One region of the Sphingomonas sp. KRR8 genome, then DNA from elsewhere that is predicted to be linked to it. Evidence: predicted binding sites of a transcription regulator. Region 1 holds the regulator's gene; the other holds the start of a gene.

Region 1 (8,751 bases):
GATCGGCGGGTGCCTGCAACGAACGGACGCGCTCCATTGGGTGATGGTGTCGCAAGGCGTTCCGGGGCGCAAGGGGAGGGCAACTGGCCCGGTCCCCGTCCCGTGGCGGCACAGATCGTAACCTGTGCGAACGAGTCGTTACCGGCGTGGTTACGCCGTCTTTACGCCGGATCCTTACGGCTCGCCTCTGATCTAGTGCCAGACGCGCGTGAAGAGGGGTTCAGGAACGGGAATGGCGGCCATGAGTGTGTTGAAAAGCGATGCGGTCCGGGCGCCAATCACCCCGCCAGCGAGCGCCCCGGCCAATGCGCATGCCGCCCGGCTTGCGGCGGCCGGCAGCGCCGGTCACCCGTTCGCGGCCGAGTTGTTGGGCACGCACGGGGTTCCCTCCGGGCGTGATCTCGACGATTGCGTGCACCTGCTCGCCAGCATCTACGGGCGCCAGCCCAGCCCCATCGACCTTGCCCTGCTGCGCGCGCCGGCCGGCCCGGTCCGCAGCTGGCTGAGCGGCGCGGCCGACGCCTTTGAGCGCGAGCGGCTGTTCCTGCTGCGTTTGTCGGCCCTGGTCGGCCCGGCCCCGTCGACCCCCGGTCATGCCGAGACAGAGGCGGCGATGCTTGCCCAGCGTCACGCCCTCGAGACGCTGGCCCAGTCGGAGCGGCAGGGCTGCGCGCTCGGCACCGCGACGGCGCTGGTCAGCGACTGGCGCGCGATCCGCTCCATGCTTGATCAGGCCGCACGGCGCGTCGGCTGCGACGTGCCGCCCGGCGCCTTGCCGGACGAGACTTCGATCGCCGACGTCATTGGAGCGGCGTCGACGTCGGCCAGCACCGATCGTGCGATCCGGTTCGGGGCCGAGCAGCTGTTGCTCCAGCACCGCGCCTTTTTCGACCTGCTGGAAGCGCGCGCCGACGCGCGCGAAGGCTTCTAAACCGACCTGCTTGGCCCTAGGAAGCGCGTCATGCGCTTCGAAGGTACCTCTGAATACGTCGCCACGCCCGACCTCAAGGTCGCCGTCAACGCTGCCGCCACCTTGCGCCGCCCGCTGCTCGTCAAGGGCGAGCCAGGGACGGGCAAGACCGTGCTGGCGGAGGAGATCGCCAAGGCGCTGGGTGCGCCGCTGATCACCTGGAGCATCAAGTCGAGCACCAAGGCGGCGCAGGGCCTGTACGAATATGACGCGGTGGCCCGGCTGCGCGACGGCCAGCTCGGCGACCCGCGGGTGCATGATATCAAGAACTACATCCGGCCCGGCAAATTGTGGGAGGCCTTCACCTCACCGCAGCTGCCGGTGCTGCTGATCGACGAGATCGACAAGGCCGACATCGAGTTTCCCAATGACCTGCTGACCGAACTCGATCGGATGGAGTTCTTCGTCTACGAGACCGGCGAGACCGTGAAGGCGGCGGAGCGCCCGATCGTGGTCATCACCTCGAACAACGAGAAGGAACTGCCCGACGCCTTTCTGCGGCGGTGCTTCTTCCATTATATTTCCTTCCCCGACCGGGCCACGATGGAGCGGATCGTCGACGTGCACTTTCCCGGCATCCAGAAGATCCTGGTCGGGAAAGCGCTGGAGATTTTCTACGACGTCCGGGACGTGCCGGGGCTGAAGAAGAAGCCTTCGACCAGTGAGCTGCTCGACTGGCTCAAGCTGCTGCTGCACGAAGACATGCCCCTCGACGTGCTGCAGGACAGGGACCCGACCAAGGCGATTCCGCCGCTGCACGGCGCGCTGCTCAAGAACGAGCAGGACGTAATGCTGTTCGAGCGGCTGGCGTTCATGGCGCGCCGCAAGGGGTAGTGACGGCTGCTCCTGCCTTGCGCAGGAGCCGGGCGTCTACTTCGTGCTCCAGACGGCGAGTTCGTTGCCGCCCGGATCGATGAAGTGGAAGCGGCGGCCGCCCGGAAAGGCGAAGATCGGCCGGGCGATCACGCCGTTGGCATCGATCACCGACTGGAACGCCGCCTCAAGGTCGTCGACGCGGATAACCGGAAGCGGGCTGGCGAGTGCATCGTCGGGCTGGCCGTTCAACCCGACGTCGGTCGTGCCGGTTCCGGTTGCGCTGTAATCGGGACCATAGTCGGTGAAGGTCCAGCCGAACGCTCTGGTGTAAAAGGCACGCGTCAGTTCGTGGGCCGTCACCGACGGCAATTCAACATAATCGATGCGGGCGTCCTGCATGGCGTCAGTAACGCCGGATCAGGCCGGCGAGGCGGCCCTGGATCCGCACTCGATTCTCCTCATAGCGCTGCGGCGAATAGGCGCCGTTCGCGGGATCAAGGCGGACCATCTTGCCTTCGCGACGGAAGGTCTTGAGGGTCGCTTCCTCGCCATCGATCAGCGCCACGACGATCTCTCCCTCGCGCGCTTGGTCGACCTTGCGGATGAGTGCGAAGTCGCCATCGAGAATGCCTTCGTCGACCATCGAGTCGCCGGAGACCTCCAGCGCATAATGCTCGCCCGGGCCGAGGAGGGCGGCGGGAACAGCGAATTGCTCGGTGCCTTGCAGCGCCTCGATCGGAGTGCCGGCGGCGATCCGGCCGTGCAGGGGAATCTCGATCGTGTCGTTGGCCGGGATACGGACCGGCTTGAGCTCGGGCGCTTTCGCCTCTGTCGCGGCACTGGCCCCACCGGGCTGGTCGGGCATCCGCAGCACCTCGAGGGCGCGGGCGCGATTGGGCAGCCGGCGGATGAACGCCCGTTCTTCAAGTGCGGAGATGAGCCGGTGAACGCCCGACTTGCTCTTGAGCTCGAGCGCTTCGCGCATCTCGTCGAACGAGGGCGAGACACCCGTCTCGCTCACCCGTTCGTGGATGTACTGCAATAGTTCGCGCTGCTTGACCGTCAGCATGCCCGAGGCTCCATCGTGAACAGACAGAGAACGCTTACGGAACGAGGACCTTGCTTGTCAACAGCATATGTCCAGAAAGCGGCTGAGGAGGGCGTGACCATGTTCGCTGGCGACACTCTCCGGGTGGAATTGCACTCCGTGGGCTGGAGCGTTCCGATGCGCGACCGCCTGGATCACGCCGTCCGGTGAATGCGCCGTCGCTTCCAGCTCATCCGGCAGAGTGCCGAGCGCAAGCGAGTGGTAGCGCGTGACGGTGAGTGGGGACGGCAGCCCCTCGAACAGACCGGTGCCGACGTGGCTGACGGGCTCGGCCTTGCCGTGCACTGGCGCGACCCGAATGACCTCCGCTCCGCAGGCGAGGCCAATCGCCTGCAGCCCGAGGCAGACCCCGAGTAGCGGCCTCCGCGCATCGATGCAGGCGCGGGCTAGCGGAACGGAGATGCCGGCATCCTCCGGCCGGCCAGGTCCGGGGCAAAGCAGGATCCCATCGGCGGTGCGCTGCATGGCGTCGGCGACGCTCACGCCATCGCTCTGCACCACGTCGACGGCGCCGCCGAGGGTCAGCAGATAGTCGACCAGCGTGAAGCTGAAGCTGTCGTGATTATCGACCACCAGCAGCCGCACGGCGCGGCGCATGGGCTCAGCCGCCGACGAGCAGACGCTTGCGGGCCTCGGCGATCGCGGCTTCGTTGCGGCTGACGCCAAGCTCCTTCTGCGCGGCGTCGAGGAACTGCACGGCGATCTCTTCGCCCGTCTGCCGGCTCAGGTCGCTTTGCGTCTGGGTAATCAGCCCCGGCTGGCCAAGCGCATCGCCCGGCGTCGTCTTGGCGAGCTGGACGATGAAGAAGCCCTGACCCTGCGGGGCGGCGACCATCCGGCTCTTGCCCGGGGTCAGGCTGAACAGCATCTGCAACGGCGCCGGGACTTGGCCCTGCAGCTGCGCGAGCTGGATCCGCCGCACCTTGAGCGGGGCAGGAGCGGGCGCACCAGTGATACCCTGCTCCTTGATCGCCTGGGCCAGCGGCATTCCGCGAGTGACCTTGGCGAGCACCGCGGTTGCGGCGGCCTTGGCACCATCCTCGGCGCGCTTGGCGAGGAAATCAGCGGCCACTCGATCCCGGATCTGCGCCAGCGGCGCCGGCGTGGCCGGGGTCACCTGACCAAGTGCCAGGACGGCATAGCCCGCATCATTGGCAAGCGTCTCCACCAGCGGATCGTCGCCCGCCTGCATCGAGAAGGCGTCCTTAAGCAGCTGGGTCTTGTACTCGGGCGGAAGCTGGAAAGTCGGCTGCGCCATCGATTGACCATTGGCGACCAGCGGCGGGGTCTGGGTGACCGGCAGCTTGTTGGCCTGGGCGACCTCGTCGAAGGTGCGGTTCTCGCTGATCCCGTCCTCGACCTTGGCGACCAGGTCGGTCAGCGCGCTCTTGCGCTTGTCGACGGCGAGCTTGGCGATGATCTCGGGCCGCGCCTCGGCCAGGCTCTTGCCCGGCTTGCGGTCGATCCGTTCCACCTTGATCACATCGTAGCCGGTGCTCGACTTGATCGGGCCGACCACCGCACCGGCGGGCGCGGCGAAGACGGCCGCGGCGACCTGGGGTCCGGCCAGCGTAGTCAGGTCCGCCCGGCTCTGCGGCCCCAGGCTGACGTCGGCGGCGGAAAAGCCGGCCGGCTGGGCAGCGGCGGCAAAGGTGCCACCCGCCTTGGCTCGAGCGGCCACCTGGTTCGCCTGGTTCTGGTCGGCGATCGAGGCGCGGCTCAGCACCCGGCTCTCACCGCCCGCATAGGTCGCGGCATTCTGCTGATAGTAAGCGGCGATTTCCTGGTCGGTGGGCTGCACGCCGGCGACCGTCTCCGGGCTGATGCGGGCGATGCGCAGCACGCGCTGCTCCGGCACGACGTAGCGATTGCGGTTCTGGGCGTAGAAGGCCTGAAGCTCGGCATCGGTCGGCGCCGCGCCGGCCTTGAATGCCGCGCTTGGGATCACCGCCACCTGGCCTTCGCGCTCCTCAAGCAGCATCGAGGCGTAGGGACGGGCGACGCCCAGCGGCATGCGCATGTTGGCAGCGACCGGCGCCAGCAGCATCCGCTGCAGGAGCAGCACGACCACCTCGTCACGGAGCTGCGCGTCCGTCAGCCGCTGCTGCTGGAGGAACTGGGCATAGGACGCCTCGCTGAACCTGCCGTCGAGCCCGCGCGTGGCGGGGATCTTCACGATTTCGGCGTCGATGGCCTTCTTGGGTGGCATCATGCCATGCGCGATCGCATAGGCCTTGAGCGTCTTGGCCTGGATGAGGCCGTTGACGATCTGCTCGAACTGCGGGGCGAGGTCGGCGTAGGTGGCGTCGGGCTTCTGCTGGCGCAGCTGCGCCAACTGGCGCTGCATGGTCTGCGACAGCTCGGCCTCCGTGACCTGCTCCTTGCCGACCTTGGCGAGCACGCCCTGGTTGAACCCGCCGCTTCCGAACGACTTGAAGTTGTTCACGTCGGCTACAGCGAAGCTGGCGAGCATGATGACCAGGAACAGGATGCCGATGGCGGCGCCGCCCTTGGACTTCGAGAGACGGCGGAAGAAGGACAGCATGAAGGGCGTGGCTCGCGTTGGCGGGAATGGAATTGCCGAGCGCTTTAGAGAGCGGATGGCTTCCCTTCAATATGGCGGGCTTGCTAGGCGCCACGGCGAACAGGGAAGGGAACAGGAATGTCGCGTCGCAAGCTGGTCGCCGGAAACTGGAAGATGCACGGCACCTCGGCCGACCTGGGTGAAGTGCGCGGCATTGCCGAGGCGGCCCGGCGGCTGGACGGGCAGGTGGATGTCGCCCTGTGCGTGCCCGCCACGCTGATCCACCGCGCGGCCGAGGGGGTGCCTGGCTTCGCCATCGGCGCGCAGGACATCCATATGGCGGACAAGGGTGCTCATACGGGCGACATCTGCGCGGCCATGCTTCACGACGCGGGAGCGAGGCTGACCATCGTCGGCCATAGCGAGCGGCGGGATGCGCACCGCGAGGACGACACGACCGTCCGTGCCAAGGCGGAGGCGGCGCTTCGATCGGGGCTGAAGGTCATCCTGTGCGTGGGCGAGAGCGACGCGGAGCGCGACGCGGGGCGAGCGCTCGAAGTGGTGACCGCGCAGCTTCGGGCCAGCCTGCCGTCGGAGGGCGCCACGGCGGTCAATTTCGCCGTCGCCTATGAGCCCATCTGGGCGATCGGGACTGGCAAGGTGCCCGTGACCCATGACATTGCGGAGATGCACGCCGCGCTGCGCGCGACACTCGTCGAGGCGCTCGGCGAGGAGGGAGCGGGCGTGCGGCTGCTTTATGGCGGCTCGGTCAAGGCCAGCAATGCGGCGGAGATCTTTGCCGTCGAGGACGTGGACGGCGCCTTGGTCGGCGGTGCGAGTCTGACGGCCGCCGACTTCGTGCCGATCGTGGAGGCGGCCGCGGCTTAGCCGTGCCAACCCTTACCGGAGCAGGACGAGCAGCCTGCGTTGAAAGTCGGACCATCCGCCGCTAAGTGCCGGCGCGAACCTTCTTCTCCCGAAAGTCAGACCAACCCCCATGTTCACCTTCCTCCTCATCCTCGAAGCGCTGGTTGCACTGGCCCTGTGCACGGTGATCCTGATGCAGCGTTCGGAAGGCGGCGGGCTGGGCGTGGGCGGCAGTTCGGCGGGACTGATGACCGCGCGCGGCGCGGCCGACTTCCTGACCCGGGCGACGGGCATTCTCGGCGCTATGTTCGTGGTCCTGTGCATCGCTCTCGCGGCCTATTCTGGCACCCGTACCAACGGCCAGACGATCGACGCATCGGTCGCGAATCAGGCGGCGCCGATCAGCCCGCTTGAGCCGGGTGGAACCCCGCTGTCGGGTCCGCCGGCCGGTCCCAACACCTCGCCGCCGAACAACGCCGCGCCGGGCAGCCGCGCGCCGGCGATGCAGCCTGCTCAGCCGAGCAACGGTTCGGTCCCGCTCGCTCAGTAAGCGCTCGCGGCCAACAATATTTGCATGCAGCGGCGTGAAGTCGCTTGCCTAGACGCGGCATCAATCCCTAAGGCTCGACTCCCATGGCGCGGTTTATTTTCGTTACCGGCGGCGTGGTCTCCAGCCTCGGCAAGGGTCTCCTTTCGGCAAGTCTCGCAGCACTGCTGCAGGCGCGCGGCTTCAAGTGCCGCATTCGCAAGTTCGACCCCTATCTGAACGTCGATCCGGGGACCATGAGCCCCTATCAGCACGGCGAGGTGTACGTCACCGATGACGGGGCCGAGACCGATCTCGATCTTGGCCACTACGAGCGCTTCACCGGCGTCTCCGCCCGGCAGTCGGACAACATCACGACCGGCCGGATCTATCGCGACATCATCGTTCGCGAACGGCGCGGCGATTATCTCGGCGCGACCGTGCAGGTCATTCCGCACGTCACCAATGCCATCAAGGAATTCGCGGTCGCGGAGACCGACGACGTCGACTTCGTCATCTGCGAGATCGGCGGCACGGTCGGTGATATCGAGAGCCTGCCGTTCATCGAGGCCCTGCGCCAGCTGCGGAACGATCTTGGCCGCGGCAACACGGTCAGTGTCCACACCACCCTGGTGCCCTGGATCAAGGCCGCCGGTGAGCTCAAGACCAAGCCGACCCAGCATAGCGTGCGGGAGATCAGCAGCCTGGGCGTCCAGCCTGACGTGTTGCTGTGCCGTACCGAGATGCCGATCCCCGACAGCGACAAGGCCAAGATCGCGCAATTCTGCAACGTGCCCAAGTCGGCGGTGATCGAGGCGCTCGACGCCCGCTCCATCTACGACGTGCCGCTGGCCTATCATCGCGAAGGCCTCGACGACGAAGTGCTCGCCGCATTCGGGATCACCGACGCGCCGCGGCCCGAGCTGTCGCGCTGGGACGAGATCATGGACCGGCTCGACAATCCCGAGGGCGAGGTGACGATCGGCGTGGTCGGCAAGTATGTCGGACTGCCGGACGCCTACAAATCGCTCCGTGAGGCACTGGTTCACGGCGGCATCGCGAACAGGGTGAAGGTCAACATCAAGTGGCTGGACGCCGAGCTGTTCGAGAAAGGCGAGGACCTTGCTGGTGAGCTCGAGCCGATGCATGCCATCCTGGTCCCCGGCGGCTTTGGCGAACGCGGGTCCGAGGGCAAGATCGCGTCGGTCAAGTTCGCGCGCGAACGCAATGTGCCCTTCTTCGGCATCTGCCTCGGCATGCAGATGGCCTGTATCGAGGGCGCGCGGAACACCGCTGGCATCGCCGCGGCGAGCACCACCGAGTTCGGCGAGACCCCGGAGCCGGTGGTCGGCCTGATCACCGAATGGATGAGCCCCGAAGGCCTGCAGGCGCGCGCGGCCGGCGGCGACCTTGGCGGGACCATGCGGCTTGGCGCTTATGAGGCGAGCCTCGGCGGCAACAGCCGGGTGGCGCAGATCTATGGCGGCACCACCATCTCCGAGCGGCATCGCCACCGCTATGAGGTCAACGCCGCCTACATGCCGGTGTTGGAGAAGGGCGGGCTGGTGTTCAGCGGCATGTCACCCGACGGCCGGCTGCCCGAGATCGTCGAACGGCCGGACCATCCGTGGTTCATCGGCGTGCAGTTCCACCCGGAGCTGAAGAGCCGGCCGTTCGCGCCGCACCCGCTGTTCGCCAGCTTCATCGAAGCCGCGGTGAAGCAGTCGCGGCTGGTCTAGGCCGCGCACGGAACAGGCCTGCGAGGCGACGGTTTCACCTCCACAACAAGGAGGGATCGTCCCATGCTCGCCACCATCGCCATCATCCTCATCGTCCTGTGGCTCGCCGGTTTCCTGGTGTTCCACGTCACGAGCGGCCTCATCCACATCCTGCTGATCATCGGCATCATCGTGCTGGTGCTGCACTTCGTGCGCGGGCGC
Region 2 (8,751 bases), 1.1 Mb from region 1:
TCAGGCATGGCGCCATTGCCGACCGGCACCGTCTCGATCAGTGGCCGCTCGGTCAGGATGAAGCCGCCGACATGCTGCGACAGGTGGCGCGGCATGCCGATCAGCTGCTCGGCAAGCTTGATCACCCGGGCCAGGTGCGGGTCGGAGAGGTCCAGGCCCGCTTCGGCCACATGGTTTTCGCTGACGTCCTCGCCCCAGCCCCAGATCGTGCCGGCGATCGCCGCGCAAATGTCTTCGCTGAGGCCCATCACCTTGCCGACCTCGCGGATGGCCGAGCGCGGGCGATAGTGGATGATGGTGGCGGCGATCCCGGCGCGGTCGCGGCCGTATTTCTGATAGATGTGCTGGATCACCTCCTCGCGCCGCTCATGCTCGAAGTCGACGTCGATGTCGGGCGGTTCGCGCCGTTCCTCGGAGATGAAGCGCTCGAACAGGAGATCGGTGGTGGACGGGTCGACCGCGGTGATTCCGAGGCAATAGCAGACCGCGCTGTTGGCTGCGCTCCCACGCCCCTGGCAGAGGATCGGCGGCTCGCACGAACGGGCGAACTCGACAATGGAGTGGACGGTCAGGAAATAGCGCGCGAAGTCGAGTTTCGCGATCAGCTTCAATTCGTGGCGGAGCTGCTTGACGATCGTCTCGGGCACGCCGTCGGTGCCCCAGCGTTGCGAAGCGCCGATCCAGGTGAGGTGCTCCAACTGCTGCTGCGGGGTGCGGCCCTGGGGAACACTCTCGCGCGGATATTCATATTTCAGTTCGTCGAGGCTGAAGTGAAGCGCGTCGGCGAACGCGCGAGTGGCGCGGATCGCGTGCGGCCAGCGCTCGAACAATCGCTCCATCTCGGCCGGGCTCTTCAGATGCCGCTCGGCATTGGGGTGGAGGAGGTAACCCGCTTCCGTCAGCGTGGTCTTCTCCCGGATACAGGTCATGATGTCCTGCAGCGGGCGCTTGGCGGGCTCATGATAATGGACGTCGTTGGTGGCGAGGATGGTCCCGCCGATCGCTTTCGCCAGCCGGTCCAGCCGCTCGATCCGGGCGAGGTCGTCGCCGCGATAAAGGTGGGCGGCGGCGACGTGGCGGAGGTCGGGGAGGGCGGCGGTCAGGGCCGGCAATAGCGCTTCGAAGGCGTCGAGATCCTCGTCCGGCCAGGCGATGAAGGCGATGCCTTGCTGGTGGTCGGCGACGTCGGCCAGGCTGAGGTCGCACTGGCCCTTCTCCGCCCGGCCCTGGCCCAGGCTGAGCAGCCGGGACAGACGGGCGTAGCCTTCGCGGTCGATGGGGTAGGCGAGGAGGGTGGCAAACCTCTCATGGCGGAGCGGAGCGCGATCGAGGGGCGTCCGTTTGGGTGAGCGCCCCTCGACTGCGGCCTGGGGTTTCCGCTCGGGACGAAGGGGAAAAGGAAGGACGGTCGCACTCGCCGGTGGCGGCACGCTCACCACAAGCCGGCACCCGATCAGCGGCTTCAAACCCGCGCCTTTGCAGGCGCTGTGCATCCGCACCACGCCCGACAAGGTGTTGCGATCTGCCACTCCGATCGCGTCCATGCCCATGGCGAAGGCGGTCATCACCAGCTCGATCGCGTCGGACGCCCCGCGCAGGAAGCTGAAGGGCGTGGCGATCCCCAGTTCAACGAAAGAAGCCGGCGGGATGTAGGGCGCGGGCCCGTCCTTGCGGACCAGCTTGCGGCGGGCGAAGCCTTCCTGTTCAGGCATGGAGCGTCCTCACCCGAACAGCCCGTGGACGAACCAGCCGGGCGGTCCGCCGCGCCCGTCACCGACCAGCCCTTCGCGGAAGATCCAGAAGCGGCGGCCGTCCTCGTCCTCGACCTTGTAATAATCGCGCAGGCGAGCGGTGGAGCGCTCGCGCCACCATTCGGGCGCGATCCGCTGCGGCCCCTGAGCGCGGGCGATGTCGTGGACCTTGCGCCGCCACACGAAGCGGCGGGGCAGACCTTCGGGAGTGGCGTAGATGACCGCGATTGCCTCAGGGGTGTCGAGCAGGCGCTGGGGTTTCCCCGCTCCCGTTGACCCCCTTCCGCCGACGGATGGGGGAGGGTGGACTCCGGCCGCCCACCCATTGGCCCGCTCCGGCACATGGCTTGCGCGCGGGGCCGGCCGGCGGACCTTGTCGGGGCCAAGCTTGACGCTAAGCCGGTCGACAAGCTCGGCCAGCCTGGTCTCGCCGGATGGCTCGCCGACCAGTGCCTCCTGGCCGGCATCGAGCCGCTCGGTCCAGGTGGCGGTCAGGGTGAAGGCATCGATCCCGAACTCCGGATCGATGGTCCCCGCCTTGTCAGCCAGCAGCCGGGCAAGGTGCTTGGGGTCGCGGGTCGGAATGGAGGTGGCGGCGCCTGCTTGCGCAAGGCTGCCGTCGACCCGGTAGCCGGTCAGCAGCAATTCGCGCGCGCCCAGCCTGCGTGCCTCCAGTTGCTCGACCAGCCGGGGGACCAGCAGGGCGAGTGCCTGGGCACCGGACTCAGGATGGCTCACCGGCTCCTTCATTCGCAGCAGCGCGCGGGGCGGCGGGTCGGGGCGGATCCCGGTCAGCGGCTCGGGCTTGCGGCCGAGCGCCCGGTCGAGCGCGTCCAGTGGGTGGTCGGCCTCGCGGAAGCGCCGCGCCAGGCTCTTGCGCGGCACGCCGGCCAAGTCGCCGATGGTCTTGAGCCCGAGCCGGACCAGCGTGTGGGTGGCCGGCGCGCTCAGCCGCAAGGCGGCCACGGGGAGCGGCGCGAGCAGCGGTGCCAGTCGGGCATTCGACACCAGCACCGCGCCGCCGCCGAACCGCGCCAGCGCCCAGGCCGCGCCTGCCGTCGGGGCGATGGCGCTCCGCACGGTAAAGCCGAGGGCGCCGATCCTTGCTTCCATCTCGGCCAGCAGCCGTGCCTCGCCGCCGAACAAGTGGGCGACGCCGGTCACGTCCAGCCGCAGCGAGTCACTGCCGTCGACTTCGACCAACGGTGACCAGCGCCCGGCCCACAGCGCCAGCGCGCGAAGCCAGGCGGAATCGCCCGCGACATCGGCCGGCACCGCCTCCAGCGCAGGGTCGAGCGCGCGGGCGTCGGTCAGCCGGCCGCCGACCCGTGCGCCGCCTTCCAGCGCCGCTTCGGTCGCGGCGTGGATCAGTTGGCCGTGCTGCGCCTCAAGGGTGAGGACGACCGCTCGATCAGGCGTGCCGCCGCCAATCGCCGTCCAGCGTTCGATCGCCAGCCGCGGCAGCCACAGGGAGCAGATCCTGGCGTCCGTCACCGGCCACCACCCAGCGGCCAGGCTGGCAGCCACGGGCACGGAACAATTCGGCGTTCCAGCGCGGCTCGCCGGGTGCACGGGAGTCGAACGGATGGGCAGCGCTGGGCGCGCTCGCCAGCTTCCAGCGGAAGCGCGCCCCGCTGAGGTTGGCGTGGCCGCCGAGCCGAATCAAAAAGGCGGCCACGCCATGGCGTTCGGCGGCTACTGCCAGCCGCCGTGTCGCGGTGAAGTCGAGTGCGGGCGGGTCGCCCCACAATTCGCCGATGACGGCGCTCAGGGCCGGGCATCGCAGGCCCTCCTCCATTGCCCATAGCGCCGCCTTTGCGTCGCGCGCCTCGACATGGATGAGCCCGCGGCCAGCCGGCCCGAGCCCCGCCGGATGGACCCGCCCGCCTTCGAGGATCGCCATTCGCTCCTGCACCCACAGCAGCGGCCGGGCCGGGTCGAGCCCAGCCAGCAGGAACCCCGCCCAGCCCGCATCGCGCGGGGAAGCGGCGAACAGTTCGGACAGGGTCGGCCGCCCCGCTGCCCATGGCGGCAGGGAGTGTTCAACCCGCGCGGGATCCCCGCCGGGGACGGGGGACAAACCTCGTTCCACACGACTCGCAACGTTCATGTTCTACTTTTGTTCTTATTCCCGCGAGTCCGGCCAGTGAGTCAATGGAGCGACTCGCCGACCTCATTTTTGTCCTTGCCTGCAAAGCTTTGCAGCGCCCAAAGGCAGGCATGCGCAGCCTGTTCCTCGCCCCCGCCCTCCTGCTCACCCTCACAGCCGCCGGTCCGATCGATCCTGCCAGGATCAAGGCCGACGTCCGGACGCTCTCCTCCGACGCCTTCGAAGGGCGCGGCCCCGGCGAACCCGGCGAGCAGAAGGCCATTGCCTATATCGCGCGGCAGATGGCGGCGGCGGGCCTGCAACCGGCGGGGGAGAATGGCGGATGGTATCAGAGCATCCCGTTTGTCCGCCTCGACACCTTGCCGGGCGGGCGGCTGACCATTGCCATGCGCGGCTCCCCCGCCGTGCTGCGCGACGGGCCCGACCTCGATATCAATCCCACGACTCCGGGTCGAACGAAGCTAGACCACCTGCCTTTGGTGTTCGCCGGCTGGGGCGCGCCCGATCCGGCGCGGGGGTGGGACGCCTTCCAGGGCGTGGACGTGCGCGGCAAGGTGGTCGTGATGCTTGCCAATGACCCCGATTTCGAAGGCGGCCGGGACCTCGGCTTCGGCGGGCGAGCACTGACGTTCGGCGGGCGCGGCGGGACCAAGGCGGTGGCGGCGGCCAAGGCCGGCGCGGCGGGCGTGCTCTTCATCCACGAAGAAGCGGCCTACAGCTGGCCTTACTCCCAGGTCGGCGGAAGCATTCGCGTGCCTTCGTTCAGCTATGCGCCGCTGAAACCGACCAGCCTCAAGTTCAGCGGCATCGTTCGCGGTGGCGCCATCCTGCCGCTGCTCGCCCGCGCCGGATTCACGCTGCCTGCGCTGAAGCAACGGGCGCGCAGTGCTTCGTTCCGGGCGTTTGCGCTGCCGGGGACGGTCAGCGTCGATGCGACCAACCGCGCCACCAACGTCATCAGCCACAATGTGGTCGGCATCCTCCGCGGAGCTGCGCGGTCGGACGAAACGGTGCTGTACGGAGCACATTGGGACGCCAATGGGCACAACGGCCCTGACGCGCGGGGCGACAGCATCCGCAACGGTGCGATCGACAATGCCACGGGCACGTCGGAAATGCTCGAGGTCGCGCGCGCCTTCGCGCACGGCCCACGCCCGCAACGATCGGTGGTGTTCGCGGCCTGGACGGCGGAGGAGAAGGGGCTGCTCGGCTCAGAATGGTTCGCCCAGCATCCGGTCGTGCCGCTGGCCAAGATGGCGGCTGTCATCAACCTCGACCCGCATGTGGCCCTGCCAGCGGCCCGCAACCTCGAACTGATTGGCCCCGGCCAGTCGGAGCTCGAAGGTCTGCTGGTCCAAGCGGCGCGGGAGCAGGGGCTGCGGGTCGATCCGGAGCCTAGTCCGGAGGCGGGCTGGTACTTCCGCTCCGACCATTTCCCGTTCGCCCAGCGCGGCGTGCCGGTGCTTGCCTTTCGCGGCGGTCGCGACCTCAAGGTCGGCGGGCTCGCGGCCGGGCAGCGAATCGTCGGGGCCTACAACCAGCGCTGCTATCACCAGCCGTGCGACCAGTTCGACCCCAGGTGGACATTCGCCGGCAGCGCGCAGGAGGCGCTGGCGGCCTATCGGGTCGGGCAAATGGTGGCGAACAGCGCGGGCTGGCCTGGTTGGCTGCCGGGGGCTGTTTATGCCGCGACCCGCCAGGAGAGCGCGGCCGACCGGCGCTAGTTCGCCGGATCGACCCGCCGGGCGGTGCGGATGGCGATGGCGGGTTCGAGCATCTGACCCTTCATCCCTTCGCCGCCCTTGGTGGGTGATACCGGGCTGGCGAGGATCGCCTTCACCACGTCCATGCCCTCGACCACATGGCCGAACACCGCGAAGGCGTCGCCGAAGGTGGTGATCGGGCCGGCGAGGATGAAGAAGTCCGATCGGGCGGTGCCCGGGCCGAGGTTGGCCATGGCGATGGCGCCCGCGTCCATCTTGAGCCCGGTTTCGCTTGGCGGCTCATGCTTCACCGGAGGATAGAGCAGTCGCGCGTCCTTGGTGATCCCGGCCTGGATCAGGCCGTTGCCCTGCCCGTAGGGCATGGCGCGGTAGAAGGTGATGCCGTCGAAGCGCTTGGAATCGACATAGCGCAGGAAATTGGCGGTGGTGACGGGCGCGCGGGCCTGGTCGAGCGCGAGCACGATCCGGCCTTGCGCCGTGTCCAGCGCAACCCGGACGATGTCGGCCCTGGGAGCAGTGGCGGTGGCTGCCGGAGCGGGAGCCGTCTGCTGCGCCACGGCTGAAGTCGCAAGGCAAAGGGCGAGGGCGAACGTGATTCGGCTGGTCATGAGGTCAGCCTAGCGCCGCTGGTCGCGTCCCACTATATGCGCCGCAGACTCATGCCGACCGCAGCTACCACCATGCACCTGCCAGCCGACTGGCGGGACCTGTTCGCGCTTACCAAGCCGCGCGTCATGACCCTGGTCGTGTTCACCGGCCTGTGCGGGATGCTGGCCGCGCCAGTGACCCTGCACCCCGTGCTGGCCTTCACGGCGGTCCTGTGCATCGCGCTGGGTGCCGGCGGGGCCGCGGCGCTCAACATGTGGTACGAAGCGGATCTCGACGCGCAGATGCGGCGGACGGAGAAGCGGCCCCTGCCCGCCGGGCGGCTGGATCGGCAGACGGCCCTGCATTTCGCCATCGGCCTGTCCGCCATGTCGGTGATCCTGATGGACCTCGCCACCAATCACCTGGCGGCGCTGATCCTGGCGTTCTCCATCTTCTTCTACGCGGTCATATACACCGTCTGGCTGAAGCGACGGACACCGCAGAACATCGTCATCGGTGGTGCGGCGGGTGCCTTTCCGCCGCTGATCGGCTGGGTCGCGGCGACCGGGCGGGTCGAGCTTCTGCCGGTGCTGCTGTTCGGGCTGATCTTCCTATGGACGCCGCCGCACTTCTGGGCGCTCAGCCTGTTCGTTCGGACCGATTACGCCAAGGCCGGAGTGCCGATGCTGCCGGTGGTCGCCGGGCTGCCGCATACCCGGTTGCAGGTCCTGCTCTACACGCTGCCGATGGTCGCGGCGGCGGTGGCGCCCTGGCCGCTCGGCCTCACGGGTCCGATCTATGGCGTGACCGCGGCCTTGGGCTCGGCGTTGTTCCTGGTGCTGGCGGTCGCCGTGTGGCGCAACCGGGCGACCGAGCCGGCGGCGATGAAGCCCGAGAAACAGCTGTTCGCTTATTCGATCGTCTATCTCTTTGTCCTGTTCGGCGCCGTCGTCGCCGACCGCTGGTGGCCCCTATGATCGCTCCCCGACCCGAAGATGAAATCGTCCGCGCACGTCAGAAGAGCGGGGCGCGGGTGACCGCCATCCTGCTGATCGCCTTTGTGGTGCTGACCTTCGCCATCACCATCGCCAAGCTGACGGTGAACCGGTGAACGCGCCGGCCAAGGTCGAGCACGATCGCCGCAACCGCAAGGTCGCGACCCGCGCCGCGCTGTTCATGTTCTTCATGCTGGGCGTCGCCTTCGCCTCGGTCCCGCTCTATCGGGCTTTCTGCCAGGCGACGGGCTTCGGCGGAACGCCGCGCCGGGCCGAGGTGGCGCCGGGTGCCGTCGCGGGTCAGATCAGCGTTCGGTTCGATTCGAACATCAACGCCGCGCTTCCCTGGGAATTCCGGCCCGAGCAGACGGTGGTGAAGATCCACCCGGGCGAAAAGACGCAGATCAGCTATTTCGCGCACAACATGAGTGCGCGGGTCACCACCGGGCGGGCCGTGTTCAACGTGTCGCCGGATCTTGCCGGTCAATATTTCAGCAAGATCGCATGCTTCTGCTTCACCGAGCAGACGCTTCGCCCCGGTCAGAAGGCGCACATGCCGGTCGTGTTCTTCGTCGATCCGCAGATCCGCAAGGACCCCGCGACGAAGGACATTCACGAGATCACGCTGAGCTACACTTTTTACCCAGTGGAAAAACCCGGAAGCGCCAGCTAAGGCCTCGCCCAAACTCGATGAACACGGGACTTTCGATGGCCGCTACCACCAAGAACCATCCGTATCACATCCTGCCGCCGAGCCTCTGGCCACTGGCGGGGAGCTTCTCCGCGCTGTTCCTGACGGGCGGCGGCGTGATGTGGATGCATGACAACCCTTACGGCAAGTTCGTCTGCATCGCCGGCCTGCTCGGCGTTCTGGGCGTCATGTACAGCTGGTGGCGCGACGTCATTCACGAAGCTCATGCCGGCGACCACACGCCGATCGTCCAGCTCCACCTGCGCTACGGCATGATCCTGTTCATCGCTTCGGAAGTGATGTTCTTCGTCGCCTGGTTCTGGGCCTACTTCATGAACGCCCTGTTCCCCAGCGCGGCCGAGAGCGTCGGCGCGCAGTGGCCGCCCAAGGGCATGGAGGTGCTGAACCCGTTCGGCTTTCCGCTGCTCAATACGCTGATCCTGCTCTGCTCGGGTACCACGGTGACCTGGGCCCACCACGCGCTGATCAACGGCGATCGCAAGGGCCTGAAGAACGGGCTCCTGCTCACGATCATCCTGGGCATCACCTTCACCTGCATCCAGGCGTATGAGTATATCCACGCGCCCTTCAGCTTCTCGTCGGAGCATGCGACGGCGGAGAGCCCGGCCAACATCTACACCTCGGCCTTCTTCATGGCGACGGGCTTCCACGGCGCCCACGTCATCATCGGCACCATCTTCCTGATCGTCTGCTACCTGCGGGCGGTGAAGGGCGACTTCACGCCCAAGCAGCACTTCGGCTTCGAAGCCGCGGCCTGGTACTGGCACTTCGTCGACGTGGTGTGGTTGTTCCTGTTCGTCTCCATCTACATCTGGGGCGGCTGGGGCGCCCCGATGCACGGGTGACGCAAGACGGCGAGCGGCGGGAGCCC

The links. The regulator LexA, encoded in region 1, represses DNA repair genes until DNA is damaged. The targets are predictions, from matches to a motif close to GTTCCNCNCTTGTTCT.
Region 2: the regulator LexA is predicted to act here: its motif matches at 3,862-3,877, upstream of M8312_RS11170 (ImuA family protein).

Annotation. Positions count from the first base shown of each region.
Region 1 covers NZ_CP097462.1:1,153,052-1,161,802, reverse strand. Annotated here, with positions in the region: gene M8312_RS05840 (MFS transporter) at 1-37, opposite strand, end outside; gene M8312_RS05835 (DUF6975 family protein) at 233-931, shown strand; gene M8312_RS05830 (AAA family ATPase) at 962-1,804, shown strand; gene M8312_RS05825 (VOC family protein) at 1,841-2,185, opposite strand; gene lexA (transcriptional repressor LexA) at 2,190-2,855, opposite strand; gene M8312_RS05815 (anthranilate synthase component II) at 2,913-3,491, opposite strand; gene M8312_RS05810 (peptidyl-prolyl cis-trans isomerase) at 3,496-5,439, opposite strand; gene tpiA (triose-phosphate isomerase) at 5,557-6,306, shown strand; gene secG (preprotein translocase subunit SecG) at 6,416-6,835, shown strand; gene pyrG (CTP synthase) at 6,919-8,550, shown strand; gene M8312_RS05790 (lmo0937 family membrane protein) at 8,614-8,751, shown strand, end outside.
Region 2 covers NZ_CP097462.1:2,209,827-2,218,577, forward strand. Annotated here, with positions in the region: gene M8312_RS11160 (error-prone DNA polymerase) at 1-1,712, opposite strand, end outside; gene M8312_RS11165 (Y-family DNA polymerase) at 1,722-3,245, opposite strand; gene M8312_RS11170 (ImuA family protein) at 3,163-3,861, opposite strand; gene M8312_RS11175 (M28 family peptidase) at 3,972-5,585, shown strand; gene M8312_RS11180 (peptidylprolyl isomerase) at 5,582-6,193, opposite strand; gene M8312_RS11185 (heme o synthase) at 6,245-7,150, shown strand; gene M8312_RS11190 (cytochrome c oxidase system small membrane protein) at 7,147-7,284, shown strand; gene M8312_RS11195 (cytochrome c oxidase assembly protein) at 7,281-7,841, shown strand; gene M8312_RS11200 (cytochrome c oxidase subunit 3) at 7,877-8,725, shown strand; gene M8312_RS11205 (DUF983 domain-containing protein) at 8,722-8,751, shown strand, end outside.